Regions from separate parts of the Bradyrhizobium sp. SZCCHNRI1009 genome, predicted to be linked through region 2. Evidence: riboswitches for the same ligand, from Rfam matches in the RefSeq annotation. Region 2 holds a riboswitch; the other holds the start of a gene.
The links. A riboswitch is a leader RNA that binds a small molecule or an ion and turns the genes downstream of it on or off. The one in region 2 is predicted to bind cobalamin.
Positions count from the first base shown of each region.

Region 1: linked by a shared signal. The riboswitch ahead of QX010_RS32005 (TonB-dependent receptor plug domain-containing protein) and the one ahead of QX010_RS26145 (HupE/UreJ family protein) in region 2 are both predicted to bind cobalamin.

Region 1 is NZ_JAUEUL010000038.1:17,883-22,519, forward strand. It holds gene QX010_RS31995 (SDR family oxidoreductase) at 1-731, opposite strand, end outside; gene QX010_RS32000 (DUF2336 domain-containing protein) at 1,274-2,386, shown strand; cobalamin riboswitch at 2,593-2,811, shown strand; gene QX010_RS32005 (TonB-dependent receptor plug domain-containing protein) at 2,907-4,637, shown strand, end outside.
Region 2 is NZ_JAUEUL010000020.1:62,835-67,471, reverse strand. It holds gene cobW (cobalamin biosynthesis protein CobW) at 1-908, opposite strand, end outside; gene QX010_RS26150 (DUF1636 domain-containing protein) at 929-1,321, opposite strand; gene QX010_RS26145 (HupE/UreJ family protein) at 1,325-1,957, opposite strand; cobalamin riboswitch at 2,076-2,269, opposite strand; gene cobU (bifunctional adenosylcobinamide kinase/adenosylcobinamide-phosphate guanylyltransferase) at 2,304-2,840, shown strand; gene cobO (cob(I)yrinic acid a,c-diamide adenosyltransferase) at 2,857-3,465, shown strand; gene QX010_RS26130 (cobyric acid synthase) at 3,470-4,637, shown strand, end outside.

The DNA.
Region 1 (4,637 bases), on a different contig from region 2:
GCCGGCAAGGTCAAGGCGTCGGCGACCCGCGCGGCGATGGTCTCGGCCGGCAGCCCGGACTTGCCGAGATTCAGCATGAAGGCGCGGATCTTCTGCAACGCCGGGAAGAACGGCGAGGCCTGATACGGCGACAGGTCGACCTCGTCGGCCTTGGCCCAGATCGGCGTCTTCACCGCGCCCGGCGCGATGACGATCACGTCGATGCCGAACAGCATCAGCTCACGGCGCAGGCTCTCGGACAGCCCTTCGATCGCGTGCTTCGAGGTCGAATACGGCGCCAACAGCGGGTTGCCGTTGCGCCCGGCCACCGAGCTGACCATCACGATCCGGCCCCGCTCCCCTTTTATGGCGGGATCCGCTCCGAGCAGCGGCGCGAACGCCTGGGTCGCGATCACCGGGCCGATGACGTTGACCTCCATCTGATGCCGGAACTGCGCGATCGGCAGCTCCGTCACCGGCCCCGCGACGGCGATGCCGGCATTGTTGACCAGGCCGGCGAGCGCCTCGCCGGCGAGAGCCGCCCGCACCTCCTGCGCGGCCGCCTTCACCGCCGCCTCGTCGGTCACGTCGAACAGCAGCGGCGTGAAGTTGGCGCCGAGCTCGCTGCGCAGACGGTCTGCATCGGCCTGCTTGCGAACGCTGCCGAACACGCGAAAGCCGCGCGCGAGCAGGTGCTTCGAACAGGCGAACCCGATGCCGGTGGATGCGCCGGTGATGACGACGGATTTCATGGGGACCTCAACGATTTGCGCGGCGATTATCGCACGGGATGCGGCAAGATGCTGGCGCTGATTTTTCGCGTGAGGTCATCACCCGCCGAGCCTGCCCCGGAACAACAGAATACGGCACGCAACGCACGGCGCGTCGGCAAAACGGCCGCGGCAAGAATCGGATTTAAGTTTCAATGCTTGGGAGGATGAGAGCTGACGTGAGATCGAGGGCAGCGACCAAACTGGATGAAGGAAGGTTTGTGACCTTATGAGATCGTTAACCTTTCCGCCTCGCTCGCCTGTCTTCGCCGGGTCTACAAGGAGGTGATCGCACCTCATTCCATCGATTGTCCGGCGAATCTCCGAAACGCCGGGCTCCGACCCGTCTTCCCCTCTATGCGTATCGTCTTAATTTTCCGTATCCGTGTTTCCCCGGAGTACTACGCCCTCCGCCCCTAACGCATTGTTATCGCCCGTGCCGAAAACTGCCCCGGCCGAAAGCCTTGCAGCGGATCCCACACGCGTTGCTGTCGCTCCGGCAATCCGGACCAACGAGCGCGATCGTGTCACAGCCAGAACAGCTTCCGCTTTCAGAAAACTCCATCATCACCGAACTCGAAGAGGCCGTCCGCAGCGGCTCCTCGGCGAAGCGCGTCAACACGCTGCGCCAGGTCACCAACCTGTTCCTGCATGACGGCGAACGCCTCAGCGAGGACCAGATCAAGGTGTTCGACAACGTGCTGTGCATGCTGGTCTCGCGGGTCGAGACCCGCGCGCGGGCCGAGCTCAGCAAGCATCTCGCGCCGGTCGACTATGCGCCCGTCGAATTGATCCAGCAGCTCGCCCGCGACGATGAAATCTCGGTGGCCGAGAACGTGCTGATGCACTCGAGCCGGCTCACCGAGCATACGCTGGTGGAGGTCGCGGCGACCAAGGGCCAGGATCACCTGATGGCGATCTCCAGCCGCCCGCATCTGACCGAGGCGGTGACCGACATCATCGTCGACCGCGGCGAGCGCCGGGTCATCCGCAAGCTTGCCAACAACCAGACCGCGCGCTTCTCCGAGACCGGCTATTCCGGGATGATGGCGCATGCCGAGGACGACGACGAATTGTCCGAGATCATCGGGCTGCGCATCGACCTGCCCACCAAGCATCTGCGCGACCTCCTGCGCCGCGCAACCGAAGCCGTGCGCGCCAAGTTGATGGCCTCGGCGCCGCCGGCGTTGCAGCAGGAGATCAAGAAAATCCTCAAGGCAATCGCCGACGTTGCGCGCAGCGACGGCGGCCTGATCGGGCGCGACTTCACGCTGGCCGAAGAGGCCGTCAAGCGCATGAAGGGGCTGAACGAGCTCAACGATGCCGCCATCGCCTTCTTCGCCGAGACCCGCCGCTTCGGCGAGGTGTCCGCCGCACTCGGCCTGCTCAACAACGTCCCGACCGAGATGATGGCCAAGGTGCTGGAGGGCCCGCGCACCGACATCGTGCTGATCCCCTGCCGTGCCGCCGGGCTGGCCTGGTCGGTGGTGGCGAAGATCCTGACCCACCGGCCGATCAAGCACGCCATCGACAGCGACACGCTGAAGCTCGCGGAACGCGACTATTCCCGCCTGTCCCTCGACACCGCCCAGCGCACCCTGCGGTTCTGGATGGTGCACAACAAGGTCGAGAAGTAAGCGGCGCTCGCAAGCGATTCGCGCCGGAATTGATTCGCGCCTCACATCCCGCTGTCGTCCCTGCGAACGACAGCTGTGGGGCGTCGCGGGCGCCGGGTATCTCACGCCGAACGCGGCGGCCGAGAGAGTTCGCCACACGCAATCCACTCCAGCGCGTTATCGCCAGGAGATCACCGGGCGCCGGATTGACTTTGGTGCGCCCGCACTCCTACGGTGACGGCGACGGTGCCCCTCGACCGGGGCTCAATAGGGAATGCGGTGCCGGAGACGTCTCGCAAGGGACGTGACCGAAGGCCGCAGCTGCCCCCGCAACTGTAAGCGGCGAATCTCGCGTCAGAGGCCACTGGGAAATCTCGGTCCCGGGAAGGCGACGTGGAGGTGACGACCCGCGAGCCAGGAGACCTGCCGTCAGCCGTGGTCACACGCGAGGATGCCGGTCGGGGCGTTATTGGCATCGTTTTCAGGCAGGCCTGCAAAGGCGTGCATGAGACCTCGTTCGCGGTGACGTGCCACTGACGTCATGCCGAGGTCACTCGTGTCTCCCGTTCCCCATGCCAGGCGCCGTCGCGCCCTTCTGTCGTCGTTCTGCCTCCTCTCGTCGTTCGCGCTGCTCGGTCCCTCCCCCGCAACGGCGCAGCAATCCGCCTCGCCCGATCTGCTGCCGCCGGTCGAGGTCGACCCGCCGCACCGGCCGATCGCTCCGAAACCGGCCATCCCCCGCAGAGCCGGCAACGCCGCGCATCAACAGATGCCGGCGGCAAAGCCGGAATCGCCGGCCAGCCCGCCCGTCGCGGTCAGCCCGGCCGGCATCGTGACGCCGGTCGCCAACGTCGCGAATGCGATCACGGTGGTGACCGACAAGGACATCGCCGCGCAGCAGGCCCGCACGGTGCCGGACATCCTGAGCACCGTCCCCGGATTGAACGTCGTGCAGGCCGGCGGCCCGGGCGGCCAGACCAACGTCTTCATGCGCGGCACCAATGCCAACCACACCAAGCTCATCATCGACGGCATCGACGTCGGCGACGTCACCAACAGCAACGGTGCGTTCGATTTCGCGCATCTGCTCGCCGCCGACATCCAGCAGCTCGAGGTGCTGCGCGGGCCGCAGAGCGGGCTGTACGGCTCCGATGCGATCGGCGGCGTGATCTCGGTGATCACGCGCAAGGGCGACGGCCCGGCGCGGGCGACCGCCTCGGTCGAGAGCGGGTCGTTCAAGACCTTCAACCAGTCGGCCGGCGTCAGCGGCTCACAAAACAATGTCAACTACGCGGTCAATGTCGCGCATCTGCACGCCGGCGACGTGCCGGTGACGCCGTGGCAGCTGCTCCCGGCCGGGCAGAAGGCGATCGGCAACGCCTACGACAACGTGACCGCCTCGTCCAAGCTCGGCGTCGATCTCAACGAGGCCTGGACGTTGAACTCGGTGATTCGATACACCGACGCCACGCTGCTGTTCACCGGCGACAGCGGCTTTCCGAGCGCTCCCGATGCTATCAGGAGCAACCACACGGTCCACCAGCTGGCGACGCGCGAGGAAGCCGTGTGGTCGCTGCTCGGCGGCCGCATCAGGAACTATTTCGGCGTCAACTACGTGAACAACTGGTCGTCCGATCTGACGGCCGGCAATCCCGTGGCCGCGGTCGCCACGGGGGAACGCATCAAATATGACTGGCACGCGGTGACCGAACTGGCGCCGCACAACAATCTCGTCGTCGGGCTGGAGCAGCAGACCGAGCGGCTGAAAACAACTGATCTTTCCGCCGAGAACGGCAACAAGGCCGGCTTCATCGAGTTGCAGACGGAGTTCGCCAAACGCTGGTTCGTGGTGGCGAGCCTGCGCAACGACGTCAACGAGCAATTCGGCGGCCATGGCACCTTCCGGATCGCGCCGGCGGTGATCCTGCCGGTCACCGGGACCAAGCTGAAGGCGAGCTACGGCACCGGCTTCAAGGCGCCGACCTTGAGCCAGCTGCACCAGGATTTTCCGGCCTTCAACTTCTTCGCCAATCCCAACCTGAAGCCGGAGCAGAGCACCGGCTACGACGCCGGCTTCGAACAGCCGCTGTTTTCGGATCGCATCCGCTTCGGCGCGACCTACTTCCACAACAGCATCACCAACCTGATCAATTTCAACGCGACCTTCACCTCCTACGCCAATGTCGGCCTCGCGACCACCGAAGGCACCGAGAGCTTCGTGACGGCTGATCTCACCGACCGGATCTCGCTGCGTGCAGACTACACCTTCACC
Region 2 (4,637 bases):
GCCTGCACCAGGAGGCGCAGCGGCTTGCCGGCAACTTCCACGAACCCTTTCACCCGCAAGACATCATGCGCATCGACGGCGGCCGCGATGCGGTCGACGAGCGCATCGGGCGAGGCCTGCGCCGGGACGTCGAGCACGAAGCTCTCAAAATCGTCGTGATCATGCTCGGCCTCGTTGTCGTGATGCGACGGCCGGGCGGCGAGATCATCCTCCGCCGCGGCGCCGAGCCCGAGCAGCACCGACGCCGACAGCCTGCCATGCTCGGTCGCGATCACCTTGACGGCGCGCTGCACCTTGGCGGCAATCTCGGCGGCGACATCCTTGCGCTGCTCCTCGCTCATCAGATCGCTCTTGTTCATCACGACGAGATCGGCGCACAGCAGCTGGTCCTCGTAGACCTCCTCCAGCGGGTTGTCGTGATCGAGCGAGGCATCGGTGGCGCGCTGCGCCGCGAGCGCTTCCGGATCGTCGGCGAAGCGGCCCGCAACCACCGCCGGGCCGTCGACGACCGCCACGACGCCGTCGACCGTGACACGCGTCGCGATCTCGGGCCAGTTGAAGGCCTGCACCAGCGGCTTCGGCAGCGCCAGCCCCGAGGTCTCGATCACGATATGCTCCGGCGGCTCCTTCTGATCCAGCAGGCTCCTGAGCGCGGGCACGAAATCGTCGGCGACGGTGCAGCACAGACAGCCGTTCGACAGCTCGACGATGCGATCCTCCGGACAGTCCGGCACGCCGCAGCCCTTCAGGATGTCGCCGTCGATGCCGACGTCGCCGAACTCGTTGACGATGATGGCGAGCCGGCGGCCGTTCGCGGTCTCGATCAGATTGCGCACCAGCGTCGTCTTGCCGGCGCCGAGAAAACCGGTGACGATGGTGCAAGGCGTCTTGGCGAACGACTTCGTCATGGCGATACGATCTCTCGGTTTCAGCGTGGCGCCGACAGCGCAGGCACGCGCGCGACGGTGTTCTTGCGGATGTATTCCGGGCGCTCGCGCCAGGCCGGCAGGCCCGCATCATGGCGCTGATGCAGCTGCGCGAATGCCAGCACATCCCGCGCATGCAGATCCGGATCGAGCGCGCCGAGCACATAGGTCCATTTGCCCGGCGCTGTCACCGCAACCGTGCACGCACGATTGCAGTTCGACAGGCACTCGACACCGACAACGGTGACGCCGGCGCGCTGCGCGGCCGGCACCGTCTCGATGGCTGCGAGCAAACGGGCACCGGCCCGCGGCTCGTCCGGCGGCGCAGCTTCAGGCGCCTGCGTGCGGCAGGTGACGCAGACGAACAGCGTCGTCTCTCCAGTCGATGCGATCATCAATCAGCCGATCACGCCGGCGGCCGTTGCGGCGGCAACGCCGCCCACCAGCACGATGGCAGCGCCCGCGAGCCGCAGCGCCAGCGGCGCAGCCGCCTTGGCCTTCGCCGACAGCAGCCTGGTGCCGAGGAACGCACCGGCCGCGATGACGGTCTGGATCACGAGCAGCCCGGCGAGATAGGCTCCTAGCGGAGAGTTCTCGGCGCCGACGATCGATTCACCCAGCGCATATCCGTGGACGAGGCCGGTCACGGCGAACAGGCCGGCAACCGGCAACACGCCGAAACGCCCACGCATCACCACCACCAGCCCAACCACGGCGGTGGTCAGGCCGACCAGCAGCTCGGCAGCGGGGATGTTGGCCTTGGCCACATGCAGGCCGACGCCCGCGATCATCGCGGTGGTGAAGGCGAGCACCGGCGCGAAGCCGCGGCCCAGAAGAGCTGCAACGATGCCTGCGCCCACGATCGCCGCGAGATGGTCGATTCCGATGATGGGATGGCCGAGGCCGGACAGCATCCCCTGCGCAAACGTCTGCGGCAGCTTGCCGCCCATCATGTGATGCGCGAAGGCGGGATCGGCGGCGAGCAGCAACAGGCTCGCGGCTGCAAAGGTCGTGGTACGGGTCAACTTCATGGCCGTCTCCGTCGCTTGCCGGCTCCCCAGAGGACCGGACGATGCGCTGCATCCGACGGCATCCCGCCCATCCCGGCGGGATCAGAACCAGCATCGCGACTCCCCGCGCGACGGGTCGGCCAACAGCAATGTCGACGGCAGGTCTCCTGGCTCTCGGGTCGCTGCATCAGGCCACCTTCCCGGTTTCCCAGTGGTGTCTTGGCCTCACACTCGCCGATTACAGTTGCGGGGGCAGCCACGGCCTTGGGTCAAGAACCCGCACCGTGTTCCCTAAATCTCTCCTTTCGGAGAACCGTCATCTGTTAGATACGGGTCGCGCCAAAGCCCGTCAATCGGAATCGTCCCCATGGCCCCTGCCCCGCCGCACCCCGTCCTGCCGCGCCTGACGCTGGTGCTCGGCGGCGCGCGCTCGGGCAAGAGCCGCCATGCCGAGGCGCTCGTCACCGCCCTTCCGCCGCCCTGGACCTATGTTGCGACGGCGCAGGCGTTCGACGCCGAAATGACCGACCGGATCGCCCAGCACAAGGCGCGCCGCACCGAGGGATGGCAGACGCTGGAGACCTCGCATGATCTACCTAGCCTCGTCCGGGCAAGCGGAGATTCGGGCACGCCCATGCTGATCGATTGCCTGACGCTCTGGCTCAGCAATGTGATGCTCGCCGACATGGACGTGCCGGCCAGATGCGCCGAGTTGATCGACGCGCTCAGGAGCGCGAATGGCCCCATCGTGGCCGTGTCCAACGAAGTCGGGCTGGGCATCGTGCCGGACAATGCGCTGGCGCGCGCCTTTCGCGACGCCCAGGGTCGACTGAACCAGGACGTCGCGGCCGTGGCCGATCGCGTGATCCTGATGGCGGCAGGACTGCCGCTGACTTTGAAGTGACAAGGAGAACATGCCCGTGACCGAAAGCGCCGACGATTCCCGCCACAAGGCGAAGATGGAGAACCGCAAGGCGGTGCAGGATGCCGAGGTCGCCTCCAAGACCGTGGAGAAGGGCCTGCTCATCGTTCACACCGGCAAGGGCAAGGGCAAATCGACGGCGGCGTGGGGCCTGATGCTGCGCGCGATCGGCCGCGGCTTTCGCATCGGCGTCGTGCAATTCGGCAAGGGCGCGTGGGAGACCGGCGAGCGCAAGGCCATCGAGACGTTCGGCGACCAGGTGTCGTGGCACACGCTCGGCGAAGGTTTTACGTGGGAAACCCAGGATCGCGCGCGCGACGTCGCCGCGGCCGAGCGCGCCTGGGCCAAGGCAAAGGAGCTGATGGCGGATCCGTCGATCCGGCTGCTCGTTCTCGATGAGCTCAACATCGCGCTGCGCTACGATCATCTTGATATCGCCGACGTCGTCGCCACGCTCGCAGGGCGCCGTCCCGATCTGCACGTCGTCGTCACCGGCCGCAACGCCAAGCCGGAGCTGATCGAGGCCGCCGATCTCGTCACCGAGATGAACCTCGTGAAGCATCATTTCGCGGCCGGCGTGAAGGCGCAGGAAGGCATCGAGTACTAGGCTCATGAGCGCGCGCGCCATCATGTTCCAGGGCACCGGCTCCGACGTCGGCAAATCGCTGATCGTCGCTGGGCTCGCGCGTGCGCTGACCTTGCGCGGCCTGAAAGTGGCGCCGTTCAAGCCGCAGAACATGTCGAACAACGCCGCCGTCACCACGGATGGCGGCGAGATCGGCCGCGCCCAGGCGCTGCAGGCGCGCGCCGCGCGGCGGCCGATGACGGTGCACATGAACCCGGTGCTGCTGAAGCCGCAGAGCGAGATCGGGTCGCAGGTCGTGGTGCAGGGCCGCGTCATCGGCAACGCCAAGGCGTCGGCCTATCAGGCGATGAAGCCGCAATTGATGAAAGCGGTGCTCGAGAGCTTTCACCATCTGGCTGCTGATGCTGACATCGTGCTGGTCGAAGGCGCCGGCTCCGCCTCCGAGATCAACCTGCGCGCCGGCGATATCGCCAACATGGGCTTTGCCCAGGCGGCGCAGATTCCGGTGGTGCTGATCGGCGACATCGACCGCGGCGGCGTCATTGCGAGCCTGGTCGGCACCCAGGCGGTGATCGCGCCCGCGGATGCCGCACGCATCGCGGGTTTCCTCGTCAACAAGTTCCGCGGCGATCCGGCGTTATTCGCGTCGGGCATCAACGAGATCGCGCAGCGGACGGGCTGGACGTCGCTCGGGCTCATTCCGCATTTTTCCGATGCGCGCCGCCTGCCCGCCGAGGATGCGCTCGGACTGGCTGAACGCGGATCATCGGAAGGACGCAGGCCGAAGGTCGTCATCCTCGCCTATCCGCACATCTCCAATTTCGACGAGTTCGATCCGTTACGGCTGGAGGACGGAATCGACCTGCAGTTCCTGCGCCCGGGCACGCCGATTCCTGGCGACGCATCCATCGTGATCCTGCCGGGCTCGAAGGCGACGATCGCCGATCTCAGCGCCCTGCGTGACGCCGGCTGGGACATCGATCTCATCGCGCATCTGCGCCGCGGCGGCCGCGTGCTCGGCATCTGCGGCGGCTATCAGATGCTCGGACGCATGATCAGCGATCCCGACGGACACGAGGGGGCATCTGGTTCTGTCACGGGACTTGGGCTGCTTGACGTCGAAACGACCCTGACCGACGACAAGGCGTTGCGCGAGGTCCAGGGCACGCTGATGGACGGTCAATTGTCGTTTC